One region of the Melaminivora jejuensis genome, then DNA from elsewhere that is predicted to be linked to it. Evidence: predicted binding sites of a transcription regulator. Region 1 holds the regulator's gene; each other region holds the start of a gene.

Region 1 (4,632 bases):
CTGGCACGCCGCTCGCTCAGCGCGCGTGCGGCCTTGTCGTAGGCGCTGGCGTGGCGCTGCTCGGCGGCTTCGAGCGCCTGCAGGTCGGCGGCGTCGTCCAGCCGGCGCAGCTCCTCGCGCCAGCCGGCCAGCAGCTGGGGCAGCTCCACGGGCGTGCGCCGGTAGCGGCGCGCCAGGTGCAGCCACTGCGCCAGGCGCGCGTCGAGCTGGGCCAGCTCCTGCGGGTCGGGGTCGGCATGGCGCAGATAGCCCTGCAGCGAATGCACCACGTCGCTGGCCTGGGCGATGCACGAGGTCAGCACCTCGCCCATGGCGCGAAACGCTTCGTCCACGTCCTCGTAGCCCTGCAGCAGCTCCTGCGCCTGGGCCAGCGCGCTCAGGGCGGCGCTGGCCATGTCGCCGCTTTCCTCGCCGCCCTGCAGCAGCGCCAGCGCGCCCTGGGCGCTGTCGATCAGCGCCTGGGCGTTGGACAGGCGGGCGTGCCGGGCGTTGAGCTCTTCCCATTCGCCCTCGGCGGGCTGCAGCTTGTCCACCTCGCCGATCTGCCACTGCAGGCGCTCGCGCTCCTGCGCCAGCGTGTCCTGCGCCTGGCGGGCGCGCTCCAGCGCCCGGCCAGCCTCGCGCCAGTTGCTCCACAGCGGCTGCAGGCCATCGGTCTGCACGCCGGCGTAGGCGTCCAGCAGGGCGCGCACGGCATCCGGGCGGGTCAGGCTCTGCCAGGCGTGCTGGCCGTGGATGTCCAGCAGATAGACGCCCAGGGCGCGCATCTGCGTGGCCGTCACCGGCGTGCCGTTGATCCAGGCGCGGCTGCGGCCCTGCACATCCACCGTGCGGCGCAGCAGCAGCGTGTCCTGCGCCTCGATGCCAGCCTCCTCCAGCCAGTCGGCCACCACCTGGGCGCTACCGGCGCTGTCCGGGTCGAACTCGGCGCTGATGTCGGTGCGCTGCGCGCCCTCGCGCACCACGCCGGCGTCGGCGCGCGCACCCAGGAGCAGCTGCAGCGCGTCGATCAGGATGGACTTGCCGGCGCCAGTCTCGCCGGTGAGCACGGTGAAGCCGGGTTGCAGCTCCAGCTCCAGCGCGCGCACGATCACGAAATCCGAGAGCGTGATGCGCCTCAGGGCCATGGTCAGGAACCTCCCTCGTTCCAGCGCAGCTTCTTGCGCAGGGTGGAAAAATAGCTCCAGCCGCGTGGGTGCAGAAAGCACACCCGGTGCGCCGAGCGGTGTACCAAGATGCGGTCGCCGTGCTGCAGCGAGGCCAGCGACTGCATGTCGAAACTGGCGCTGATGTCGCGTCCGCCCACCACCTCGATGGCCACCTTGTTGGCGTCCGACAGCACGATGGGCCGGTTGGACAGGGTGTGCGGCGCGATCGGCACCAGCACCCAGCCGGGGATCGACGGGTGCAAGAGCGGCCCGCCCGCCGACAGCGCATAGGCCGTCGAGCCGGTGGGCGAGGCGACGATCAGGCCGTCGGCGCGCTGATTGGCGACGAACACGTCATCGACCTCGATGCGCAGCTCGACCATGCCCGAGGTCGAACCGCGGTTGACCACCACGTCGTTGAGCGCCAGCGCCTCGAACACGCACTCGCTGCCGCGCATGACGCAGCCGTGCATCAGCGGGCGCACGTCCTCCTCGTACTCGCCGTGCAGGATGGGCTGCAGCGCCGCCTGGTAGCTGTCCAGCGGAATGTCGGTGATGAAGCCCAGCCGGCCCTGGTTGATGCCTACCAGCGGCGTGCCGAAGCTGGCCAGGCGCCGGCCCACGCCCAGCATGGTGCCGTCGCCGCCCACTACCAGGCACAGGTCGCACTGGCGGCCAATGCCATCGACATCCAGCGTGGCGTAGTCGGTCAACTCCAGGTGGGCTGCAGTTTCCTCCTCCAGCGCCAGCTCGCAGCCCTGAGCGATGACGAAGCGGGCGATGCAGTCGATGATCTCGCGCGAGCCGCTGGCGGCAGGGCCGGTGGCGGGGCGCTGGTATTTGCCGATGAGGGCGACGCGGCGGAAGATGGGCTTCATTGCCCGGAAATTACATCACTAAAATGCCCCGATGCTGGACGATCGTGCCAAGGTGTTGCTCAAGGCGCTGGTGGAGCGCTACATCGCTGAGGGCCAGCCAGTGGGCTCGCGCACGCTCTCGCGCGCCTCGGGGCTGGAGCTGTCGCCGGCGACCATCCGCAACGTCATGGCCGACCTGGAAGAGCTCGGCCTGATCGCCAGCCCGCACACCTCCGCCGGGCGCATCCCCACCGCCCGGGGCTATCGGCTATTCGTGGACACCATGCTCACCGTGCAAAAGGGCGAGTTCAAGGGCGAGCTGCCGGCGCTGCAGCTCATGCCCGAGCAGCCGCAAAAGGTGATCGCCAACGCCGCGCAGCTGCTGTCCAACCTGTCGCAGTTCGTCGGCGTGGTCATGGCGCCGCGCCGCGCCTCGGTCTTTCGGCACATCGAATTCCTGCGCCTGTCCGAGCGCCGCCTGCTGGTCATCATCGTCTCGCCCGACGGCGACGTGCAAAACCGCGTCATCTTCACCGAGGTGGACTACGAGCAGTCGCAGCTGGTCGAGGCGGCCAACTTCCTGAACACGAATTACGCGGGCCTGGCCATGGAGCAGGTGCGCGAGCGCCTCAAGGGCGAGGTCGAGCGCCTGCGCGGCGAGATCGGCGCGCTGATGCAGGCGGCGCTGAGCGCCGGCACCGAGATGAGCCAGTCGCAGGAGGAAGTGGTGTTCTCGGGCGAGCGCAACTTGCTGTCGGTGAGCGATTTTTCCAGCGACATGGACAACCTGCGCCGCGCCTTCGACCTGTTCGAGCAGAAAACGCAGATCCTGCGCCTGCTGGACATCTCCAGCCGTGCCGAGGGGGTGCGCATCTTCATCGGCGGCGAGAGCCAGGTCGTGCCGTTCGAGGAGCTGTCGGTGGTCAGCGCGCCGTATGAGGTCGATGGCCAGGTGGTGGGCACGCTGGGTGTGATCGGCCCCACACGCATGGCCTACGACCGCATGATCCAGATCGTGGACATCACCTCCAAGCTGGTCTCCAACGCGCTGAGCCACCGCAAGTGACGCCTGGCCCGGCCCGGCGCCCCTACAATGGCGGCCCGCCGCAGCCCATTCGGGGCCTTGCCGGCCCACCCGGGGCGTTAGCTCAGTTGGTCAGAGCAGGGGACTCATAATCCCTTGGTCGCAGGTTCAAGTCCTGCACGCCCTACCAATCAAATCAAGCACTTGGGCCGGTTCTTCGGGGCTGGCCCTGGTGCTGCGCGAAGCACGGCGCTGGCGCAACACCCGGCAACACCTGTCAGGCAGCGTGCCAGAATCCGCCGCATGAGTGCGAACCTCTCCTCATCCGCTGCCGACCCGCAGTTGAGCAAGCTCGAAGCCAGCGTTGCCGATGTGGGCCAGCAGCTCTACCGGGCTGCGCTGGGGCCGGTCAATGCAGACCGCTATCTGAACGCTTTTGCGCGCCTGGACGCGACCGGACGCCTGTTGCCCAGCTGGAACTGGGCCGCCGCCGTCTGCCCGCCGGCCTGGATGGTGTTCCGGCGCCTGTGGCTGGAGCTGGGAGCGTATCTGGCAGGCCTGGCCGTGCTGCTGCTGGCCGGCTGGGTGCTGCTGCGGGTGGGTGCCGGCCTGCCCGCGCCGGTGCTGGCTGGGGTGCTGCTGGCCGGTGGCCTGCTGGCCTGTGTGCTGCCGGGCCTGTATGGCGATGTGCTGGTGTATCGCCAGGTGCGCCGCCGGATTGCCCAGGTCGTGGATGCCGCACCCACCATCAGCGATGCCGTGGCCCGGCTGGAGCGTCAGGCAGCCACGAAGAACTGGCTGCTGGCCGTCGCTGCCGGCGCTGCGCTGCTGGCACTGGCGGCGCTGGCCGCCCTGTGGCTGGCCATGGGCGATGCAGTGCTCGACCAGGGGCCGGATCGCCTGGTGCATGAGCCAGTCGAGCCAGCTGGGCTGGCCCCGGCAGCAGCACCCTTGCCGCAGCCGCCGGCACCCGCCCTGGAGCCAACAACCGAGCGAGCGCTCGAAACAGCCATGGAACCGGCCACGGAGCCGGCGACGGCACCTGCGGCAGGAGCGGCTGCTGGATCGTCGGATACGGAACCGTCGGCGGCGCTGCCGGCCACAGCGCCCGAGGCCGCGCCGCCAGAGACCGCGGCCGCGCCAGCCATCGCTCCTGCGGCGCTTGCAGCTGTTCCCCCGGGTGCGCGCCCTGCAGCCTCGGCTGCCCCGCCAGCGGCAGCACCGGCGCGGTCTGCGCCACCGGCACAGCCCACCAAGGACACCAAGGACACCAAGGCCGCAAAGGCCACCAGGGCCGGCAAGGACACGAAAGCCGCAAAGGCCAGCAGGCCCGCGCCAACCCCGGAAGCCGCAAAAGAGCCGTCGGCAGCACCGGCGGCACAGGCCGAGGCCGCCCGGGCCGGGGCTGCCGAGGCGGCGGCCACGCAAAAGCGGCGCCTCTACATCAATGTCGGCACTTTCGCCAACCGGGACAACGCCCAGCGTGCCCATGCCCAGTTGCTGCTGGCCGGTCTGCCGTCCAGGACGCAGGAAATACGCCAAAAGAGTGGGCGGCGCCTGCAGCGCGTGCGTGTCGGGCCGTTCGAGACGGCCAGCGAGGCCA
Region 2 (4,632 bases), 1.7 Mb from region 1:
GGTCACCTTGGTCGGATCCAGGATGCCCATCTCCAGCATGTCGCCGTAGGTGTCGTTGGAGGCGTTGTAGCCAAAGTTGCCCGCGCCTTCCAGCACCTTGTTCACGACCACCGAAGGCTCGCCGCCGCCGTTGGCCACGATCTCGCGCAGGGGCGATTCGATGGCTTTGAGCACCAGCTTGATGCCGGCGTCCTGCTCGGCGTTGTCGCCCTTCAGATCACCGATGGCCTGGCGTGCGCGCAGCAGCGCCACGCCGCCGCCGGCCACGATGCCTTCTTCCACAGCAGCGCGGGTGGCGTGCAGGGCGTCTTCCACGCGGGCCTTCTTTTCCTTCATCTCGACCTCGGTAGCAGCACCCACCTTGATCACGGCCACGCCGCCAGCCAGCTTGGCCACGCGCTCTTGGAGCTTTTCGCGGTCGTAGTCGCTGGTGGCTTCCTCGATCTGCACGCGGATCTGCTTGACGCGCGCCTGGATGTCGTCGGCGTTGCCGGCACCGTCGATGATGATGGTGTTTTCCTTGCCCACTTCGATGGTCTTGGCCTGGCCCAGGTCGGCCAGCGTCACCTTCTCCAGCGACAGGCCCACTTCCTCGGCGATGACCTTGCCGCCGGTGAGGATGGCGATGTCTTCCAGCATGGCCTTGCGGCGGTCGCCGAAGCCCGGCGCCTTGACGGCGACGACCTTCAGGATGCCGCGGATGGTGTTGACCACCAGGGTCGCCAGGGCTTCGCCCTCGACTTCCTCGGCAATGATCAGCAGCGGACGGCCGGCCTTGGCGACTTGCTCCAGCGTGGGCAGCAGGTCACGGATGTTGCTGATCTTCTTGTCGAACAGCAGCACGAAGGGGTTGTCCAGATTGGCGGACTGCTTCTCGGGGTTGTTGATGAAGTAGGGCGACAGGTAGCCACGGTCGAACTGCATACCCTCGACCACGTCCAGCTCGTTGTCCAGGCTCTTGCCGTCCTCGACGGTGATCACGCCTTCCTTGCCGACCTTGTCCATGGCGTCGGCAATGATCTTGCCCACCGACTCGTCGGCGTTGGCCGAGATCGAGCCGACCTGGGCGATTTCCTTGGAAGTCGTGGTGGCCTTGGACTGCTTCTTGAGCTGCTCGACCAGGGCGACGACCGCCTTGTCGATGCCGCGCTTCAAGTCCATCGGGTTCAGGCCGGCGGCCACGTACTTGGTGCCTTCGCGCACGATGGCCTGGGCCAGCACGGTGGCGGTGGTCGTGCCGTCACCGGCGATGTCGTTGGTCTTGGAAGCCACTTCCTTCACGAGCTGCGCGCCCATGTTCTGCAGCTTGTCCTTGAGCTCGATTTCCTTGGCCACGGACACGCCGTCCTTGGTCACCGTGGGGGCGCCGAAGGAGCGCTCCAGCACCACGTTGCGGCCCTTGGGGCCAAGGGTCACTTTCACGGCGTTGGCCAGGATGTTCACACCCTCGACCATGCGGGCGCGGGCTTCGCCGCCGAACACTACGTCTTTTGCTGCCATTTTTCTATTCCTGAATTTGGTTCAAATCGGCTGCAAACCCTTGCTGGGCAAGCGTGAGCAGCTATGAAAATTGATGCGGTGTGCGCTGGGGAGAATTACTTCTCGACCACGGCGAACAGGTCGTCTTCCTTCATGACCAGCAGCTCGTCGCCGTTGATCTTGACGGTCTGGCCGCTGTACTTGCCAAACAGCACGCGGTCGCCGACCTTGACGCTCATGTCCATGCGGTCGCCGTCCTCGTCGAACTTGCCGGGGCCGACGGCGATGACTTCACCCTGATCGGGCTTCTCGGCAGCGTTGTCCGGGATCACGATGCCCGAAGCGGTGGTGGTTTCGCTCTCGATACGCTTGACGATCACGCGATCGTGCAGGGGGCGAAGATTCATGGCTCTCTCCTGTGTGCAAAAAGGTTGGGGTCAAACAAGGCGCCCGCTGGTTGGCGGGCGCTGGGGTCTGGGGTTGCAGCAGGCGGGGCTTGTTAGCACTCATCTGCTTCGAGTGCTAATGATAGGGGCATTTGGCGCGCTTTCAAGAGGCGCTGCGCCCAGGAGAGGGGCTGGACGGGCAGATACCGCCCAATTTTTTGAATCAAATCGGGCTTTTGCCCTTACTGGACAAGCGCTGCCAGCTATGCTTTTTGAGATGCTTTGGCCAGAAAAGCATCGACCAGCGCATAGTGCTGCGGCACGTTGAGCGCCGGGGCGTGGCCGCAGCCCGGCACTTCGACCACCTCCAGCAGGCCGCGCGCGCCCGGGCCGCGCGTGCGCATTTCGGCCACGGTGCCGGGCAGCACCAGGTCGGAGTCCACGCCGCGCAGCAGCAGCACCGGTAGGGCCAGCGCGTCGTAGTGCTGCCAGATCAGGTAGTCGTCGTCATGCGCCGTGAACTGGCGCACCATGGCCGGGTCGTAGTGCGGCGTCAGGCGCCCGTCGGGCAGGCGCCGCGCCGAGGTCTCGGTGAGGTGCTGCCACTGCGCGTCGCTCAGCCAGCCATAGGGCGCATAGACCTGGCGGAAAAAGGCTTCCAACTCAGCCATGGTGGCAAAGCTGGGCGGCTGGCCGGCGTAGGCGCGGATGCGCGCCAGTGCCGCCTCGGCCAGTTGCGGCGCGTTGTCGTTGAGCAGCAGGCTGCGGATGCGCCCGGCCAGTTGCGGCTCGGCCAGGCCGGCGGCGCACAGCGTGCCGATGGCGCCGCCCATGGAGGTGCCGATCCAGTGCGCCTGTCCGATGTCCAGGCGCTCGAACAGCTCGGCGGCCAGACGGGCATAGAAGGCCAGGCAGTACTCCTGGTCGGGCCACGCCGACCACTGGCTCAGGCCGCGCCCCAGGGTGTCCGGGCAGATGACGCGCCAGCGCCCGGCCAGGTGCTGCGCCAGCGGATCCATGTCGCGCCCGGTACGCGCCAGGCCGTGCCAGGCGATGACCACGGGCGCCTGCGGATCGCCCCATTCCGTGTAGTGAATCTCATAGCCGGCGCAGGTGGCGTAGCGCGAACGGGGAGTGCAGGAAGTGCTCATGGTCGAAAGCCTTGGATAGCCGCGAAACAGGTCAGGCGCTGCGCCGGTGCAGGGCCGCCGCGCGCAGCCGCCCCACCACGCCGGTGGGGAAGTAATAGACCGACAGCACGAACAGCAGGCCCAGCCACAGCAGCCAGCGGTCGGGCGAGAGCAGGGTGGACAGCCAGGGCAGGGCGGCGGTGGCCTCGTGCCCCAGGCGCAGCAAGTCCTGCAGATAGCTTTGCGCCACCAGGAACAGCACCGCGCCGATGGCCGCGCCGTAGATCGTGCCCATGCCGCCGATGACGACGATCAAGAGCACGTCCATCATGATCTCGAAGGACAGCGAGGTGTCCGGCCCGTTGTAGCGCAGCCAGATGGCCAGCAGGCAGCCGGCCAGCGTGGCAAACAGGGCGGACAGCACCGATGACAGCGTGCGATAGATGACTACGCGATAGCCGATGGCTTCGGCGCGGAACTCGTTTTCGCGGATCGCCTGCAGCACCCGGCCAAAGGGCGAGTTCACGATGCGCAGCAGCGCCAGCACCAGCGCCAGCGCGACCACGAACAGCAGGTAGTACGAAACCAGCCGCCCGTCGATGGTCACGCCCAGGAAGTCATCCTCGAAGGGCTCGAAACTGGGCGACAGCAGCAGGGGCATCCGGAACGTCAGCCCGTCCTCGCCGCCGGTGAAGTCCGACAACTGCGAGGCCAGCGTCTGGAAGGCCGCCGCCACGGCCAGGGTGATCATGGCAAAGAAGATGGCGCGCACGCGCAGCGAGAACAGGCCCACGGCCAGCGCCAGCGCCAGCGCCAGCGCCAGCGCTCCGAGTGTGCCCACGGCCAGCGCGCCCCAGGTGGCGCCCAGGCGCGTGGTGGCGATGGCGATGCCATAGGCGCCGATGCCGAAGAACATGGTGTGGGCGAAGCTGACGATGCCGGTATAGCCCAGCAGCAGGTCGAAGCTGGCCACCAGTACCACGAACACCAGCACCTTGGCGGCCACGTTGAGCGCCTTGACGCCTGGAAACAGGAAGGGCGCCAGCGCCAGCCCGAAGAAGATCGCCAGCAGCAGCGCCGCCAGCACGCGGCTGCCGGGGCGGTCGCCCGAGAGGATGCGGTTCATCAGCATGGTGTGCAGCCCTTCAGCGGTTGGCCACTGGATACACGCCCTGCGGGCGCCACAGCAGCACCGCGACCATCAGCGCGATGTTGGAAAACAGCGCAGCCTTGGGGAGCAGAAAGCCGGTGTAGTTGGCCATCAGCCCGACCAGCAGCGCGCCGATCAGCGCGCCCGAGGTCGAACCCAGGCCGCCGATGATGATGACGATGAAGATCAGCACGTTGACCTGCGCGCCCATCTGCGGCACCACGCTTTGCTGGTACAGGCCCCACATCACGCCGCCTAGGCCAGCCAGCGCGCTGCCGGCGACGAACACGCCGATGAACAGCCGCTGGACGCGGTAGCCCAGCGATTCGACCATCTCGCGATCCTGCACGCCGGCGCGGATCAGCAGGCCGACCTTGGTGCGCGAGAGCAGCCAGGCCAGCAGGGCGAACACCGCCAGGCCGACCAGCACCGCCACTACGCGGTATTTCTCGACGGCGGCATCGCCCAGCAGCCAGGCGCCCTTCAT
Region 3 (4,632 bases), 170 kb from region 1:
GCTGGGCGCCGACAGCGAGCGCGTGCAGGGCGTCTTCGTCACGGTCGATCCCGAGCGCGACACGCCCGAGGTGCTCAAGGCCTACATGGCCAATTTCGACCCCAGCTTCGTGGCTCTGCGCGGCTCGCCCGAACAACTGGCCGCCGTGGCCAAGGACTTCAAGATCTATTACAAGCGCGTCGAGGGCAGCACGCCGACCAGCTACACCATGGATCACTCCGCCGGCACCTACGTCTATGACACGGCCGGGCGGCTGCGCCTGTACCACCGCTACGGCAGCGGCGCGCAGGCGCTGGCATCCGACATCCGCATCCTGCTCGACCAGGCGCGCTGAGGGCGCGCGCAGCGCGGGTAGCCCCGCTCCCGGCCAAGGGGGTGGCGGTTTTTACTGCGCCGTGATCTTTTGCTCGCGGATCACCTGGCCCATGGCGGCAGTGTCGGCGCGCATCCGGTTGGCCAGGCCTTCTGCGGACGAGCCAACGGCCTGCCAGCCCTGCTGGAACATCTTCTCGCGCACCGCAGGGGTGCGGGCAATGTCGGCGATGGTCGCCGACAGGCGCGCCCGCACGGCGGCCGGCATGTTGGCCGGTGCAGCGAAAGCGTTCCAGATTTCCAGCTCGAAATCCTGGACGCCGGCCTCGGCCAGGCTGGGTACCTCGGGGGCCAGCGTGCTGCGCCCGGCAGAGGTCACGCCGATGCGGCGCAGCTTGCCGGCGCGCTCCTGCGCCAGCGCCAGCGCCGGCGGCAGCAGCGCCATCTGCAGTTGCCCGCCGCCCATGGCCGTGGCCACCTGCGGGTAGCCGGGGTAGGGCACGTGCAGCGGATCGATGCCGGTGCGTGCCTTGAGCAGCTCCGTGCCCAGGTGGCCCACCGTGCCCACGCCGGGCGTGCCATAGCTCCAGCGGTCGCCGGCGCCGCGGGCAGCGGCCAGGAAGGCCCGCGCGTCACCGTCTGCCGGCACGTCCTTCTGGCCCACGGCAGCCGTGAGCACCAGGGGCGACACGCCGATCAGCGACAGCGGCGCCAGGTCGCGCGCCGGGTCATAGGGCACCTGCGGATTGATCAGCTTGGCAATGGTCAGGTTGCCATTGATGAACAGGCCGATGGTGTGGCCGTCCGTGGCCTTGGCCACCGCGTCGGCGCCGATGTTGCCGCCGGCGCCGACCTTGTTTTCCACGATGACCGACTGGCCCAGCGCCTGCGCCAGCGGCTCGGCAAAGGTGCGCGCCGTCAGATCGGGCGAAGAGCCGGGCGGGAAGCCGACGATGATGCGTACCGTCTTGGCCGGCCAGCCGGGTGTGGCCGGAGCGTTCTGTGCGACGGCGACGCCGCAGGCGCCCGCCAGCCCGGCGGCAACGGCGAGGGTAAGCAAGGCGCGGCGCGCGGCAATGGGGCGGGGCATGGGCGGATCTCCTGTAGGAAAGGGAAAAAGCGGCAGACGGCACAGCGCAGCGCAGCGCCCGAGCGCCAGATGCACAACGCCATCTGCATAACGCAAAAAAGCGCGCATCCATGAAGGATGCGCGCCTCGATTATCCGCCTGCCCCGGGCAGCAGGCAGGCCGGGCGTCAGGCGTATTCGACCAGCGCCTTTCTCATCTTCTTCATCGCTGCGACTTCGATCTGGCGGATGCGCTCGGCGCTCACGCCGTACTCGGCGGCCAGCTGGTGCAGCGTCATGCCGCCCGAGCCGTCGTCGTTGACCTGCAGCCAGCGCTGCTCGACGATGCGCCGGCTGCGCGCATCCAGGCTGTCCAGCGCGGTGGCGATGCCGTCGGTGGCCAGCATGTCGCGCTGGCGCGATTCGAGCATGGCAGTGGGCTCGTGGCCGGTATCGGACAGGTAGGCGATCGGCCCGAAGGCCTGCTCGCCGTCATCACTGGGTGCTGGATCGAGCAGGATGTCGCCGCCCGACAGGCGAGTTTCCATCTCGATCACGTCCTCGCGCTTGACGTTGAGCTGCTCGGCCACCTGGTCGATCTCGCGCTCGGACAGGGTGTCGCGGTGCGTGTCGGCATCCAGCGCATCGGCCTTGAAACCCTGCTTCATGGAGCGCAGATTGAAGAACAGCTTGCGCTGCGCCTTGGTGGTGGCCACCTTGACCATGCGCCAGTTCTTCAGGATGTATTCGTGGATCTCGGCCTTGATCCAGTGCATGGCATAGCTGACCAGGCGCACGCCCTGATCCGGGTCGAAGCGCTTGACGGCTTTCATCAGGCCGACGTTGCCCTCCTGGATCAGGTCGCCGTGCGGCAGGCCATAGCCCAGGTACTGGCGCGAGATGGACACCACCAGGCGCAGGTGCGACAGCACCAGGCGGCCAGCGGCATCGACGTTGCCGTCATCGCGCAGCTCGCGGGCATAGCGCTGCTCCTCCTCCAGCGTCAGCAGGGGCAGGCGGTTGACGGCAGTGATGTAGGCGTCCAGATTGCCCAGCGGCGGCACGACGGCCCACGGGCTAGCGGGCGTGAGCGCGGCAGAGCCGGAGAGTGCGGAAGTGGTCATGAGCGGCGTCCTTGATCGTTGTATGTGTCGTCCGAAGGCCAGCAGGAATGGCTCAATCGGAGGATGTTAGCACTCTCTTGGATCGAGTGCTAAAGCCGAAGTTCCCGTGTCGCAAAGCGTGAAAATGCCGGCTTCGCGTGTCAATCTGGTTTTTCTCAACCCATCTTCTGCGATGTCTGCTGCCAATCCTGTCTCCGCACCGCCCACTGCCGCTGTCGGCCATCTGCCAGTTGCGCTGTGGCTTTTGACCACTACCGTGGCCAACCGTGACGATGCCCGCCGCCTGGCGGGACTGGTGCTGCAGCAGGCGCTGGCGGCCTGCGTGCAGATCCAGCAGATCGAATCGCACTACCGTTGGGATGGGGCGCTGCAGCACGAGGCCGAGTGGCGGCTGGACTGCAAGACCACCGCTGCCGCCTTGCCGGCCCTGTGCGGCCTGCTGCAGCACGAGCACCCCTACCAGGTGCCGCAACTGACGGCCCAGCCGCTGCACGCCAGTGCCGCCTACGGCGCGTGGGCGCAGGAGCAGGTGGCGCAGCCGTGACCCCGGGCCGCTCAGAAATCCCCCTTCGGGGCGCCCTTCAGACGCTCAGGTCGAGCTGCTGCACGTGGCCGACCCGGCCATCCTCGTACAGATAGGCGCTGGTGGCGCGCACCTGGCCCAGGCTGCGGTTGTCCGCTGTGCGCAGCGCGAACTCCGTGCCGGCGGCAGCCAGCGAGATGGCGCCGACGCCGACCTCGCGCAGGCTGCGCAGCGTGCCCGGGCCATCGGCGGACGGCGTCCACACGCGCAGCTGCTCGAAGACCTGGTCGTTTTCGTCGATCCAGCCATTGCCGTCGTCGTCGTAGGCCGCCAGTTCGGCAAAGCCGTTGCCGGTGCCCGGGCCGAACAGCTCGCTGCCGTTGTCGATGCGCTGGTTGCCGTTGCGATCCAACGCCAGAAAACCCCGGTTGCCGGCCAGCAGCGGCACCTGCTCGGCGTGTCCGTCGCTGTCCAGGTCGAAGGCAAAGCGCACGTCCTGCAGCTCGGCTGCCGTGCCGTCGAAGTTGATGACCAGCGGGTCGATCGGACGGGCGTTGCCCAGGCGCAGCGAGGTGTTGCTTTCCTGGCGAAAGTGGCGCTGCATCTGCAGCTCGATGCTGAAACTGACCTCACGCCCGTCGGTGGTGTGTATCGTGCCCTGGGCGGCCCAGCGGGTGCTCTCGCTTTCTTCCAGGACGTGGTGCTCGTCGTACTCCAGGCCCCAGTTGGCGGCCTGGGCAGCACTGGCCAGCGCGCGGCCCTCGCTGTCCGTGGGCAAGGGCTGCGCCTGGGCGGCGCCAGCCTCGACGCGGATCAAGTTGGCGCCCACGCCGGTCATGTGCTCGATGAGCTGGCTGATCATGCTCTGCAGCGGGCTGAGCTCCGAGCGCCACAGCGGCTGCTGCGCCCGATCGACGGCGCTGCCGGCCTGCAGGCCTTCTTCTCGCAGCAGGCGACGGGCTTCCTGGCTGATCTGCAGGGATGAGCGCACCAGCGCGGCCCCGGCCTGGCCGGCGGCGTTGGAGGCCTGCCCGCCGGCGGGCAGGGCAGCGCCCAGGGCCGCAGCGTCGGCAGGGCGCTGGCCGCTCCAGGAACGCAGACTGGCACTGTGGCTTTCCGTGCGGCTGGCGCTGTGCTCGGCCTGCCACTCCAGGGTCGATGCGGCAATCTTCATGGTGTGATCTCCCGGGGTTGCACGCGGGCGCGCACGAAAAAGCGCACGAGGCGTAAGAGCGTGTTTACGATCCCCGCGCGGGTGCGCGGGCGGTCTGCGGCGTTGCAAATCCTCGCGATAGCACGGGCTATCGCTGCGGTTTGCGCCTGGCAGCCCATCCCGATCCGCACCCGCGCCCCTGCGCGCGGAGATCGTAAACACGCTCTAAGTGCCTATCGGCCAGCTGCCGCCAATACTTGAGCGGCAACTTCCGGGAATAATGATGAAAAAGCCATCAAACCCTTGATTGGCAAGCGTTGGCAGCTATTGAAAGCGTAGCTGAAAGGGCGCTGTCCCGATGGCCCGCGCGCCGCCCTGCGCCGGGGGCGGTCGTGCGGTCAACGCCAAATGCACCACGCACCACGCGCTACGCGCCTCCATCCCCGGGCGCG

The links. The regulator HrcA, encoded in region 1, represses chaperone genes, less so after heat shock. The targets are predictions, from matches to a motif close to TTAGCACTCNNNNNNNNNGAGTGCTAA.
Region 2: a site for HrcA is predicted at 1,979-2,005, ahead of groES (co-chaperone GroES). Genes of this name have one in related genera too.
Region 3: a site for HrcA is predicted at 2,571-2,597, ahead of rpoH (RNA polymerase sigma factor RpoH). Genes of this name have one in related genera too.

Annotation. Positions count from the first base shown of each region.
Region 1 covers NZ_JACWIJ010000002.1:2,017,582-2,022,213, reverse strand. The annotation lists gene recN (DNA repair protein RecN) at 1-1,127, opposite strand, end outside; gene IDM45_RS09590 (NAD kinase) at 1,130-2,026, opposite strand; gene hrcA (heat-inducible transcriptional repressor HrcA) at 2,058-3,071, shown strand; tRNA gene IDM45_RS09580 (tRNA-Ile) at 3,143-3,219, shown strand; gene IDM45_RS17940 (SPOR domain-containing protein) at 3,333-4,632, shown strand, end outside.
Region 2 covers NZ_JACWIJ010000002.1:3,676,648-3,681,279, forward strand. The annotation lists gene groL (chaperonin GroEL) at 1-1,500, opposite strand, end outside; gene groES (co-chaperone GroES) at 1,596-1,886, opposite strand; gene IDM45_RS17170 (alpha/beta fold hydrolase) at 2,129-3,016, opposite strand; gene IDM45_RS17175 (branched-chain amino acid ABC transporter permease) at 3,048-4,124, opposite strand; gene IDM45_RS17180 (branched-chain amino acid ABC transporter permease) at 4,141-4,632, opposite strand, start outside.
Region 3 covers NZ_JACWIJ010000002.1:2,185,775-2,190,406, reverse strand. The annotation lists gene IDM45_RS10405 (SCO family protein) at 1-334, shown strand, start outside; gene IDM45_RS10400 (Bug family tripartite tricarboxylate transporter substrate binding protein) at 386-1,402, opposite strand; gene rpoH (RNA polymerase sigma factor RpoH) at 1,569-2,504, opposite strand; gene cutA (divalent-cation tolerance protein CutA) at 2,677-3,048, shown strand; gene IDM45_RS10385 (hypothetical protein) at 3,086-4,201, opposite strand.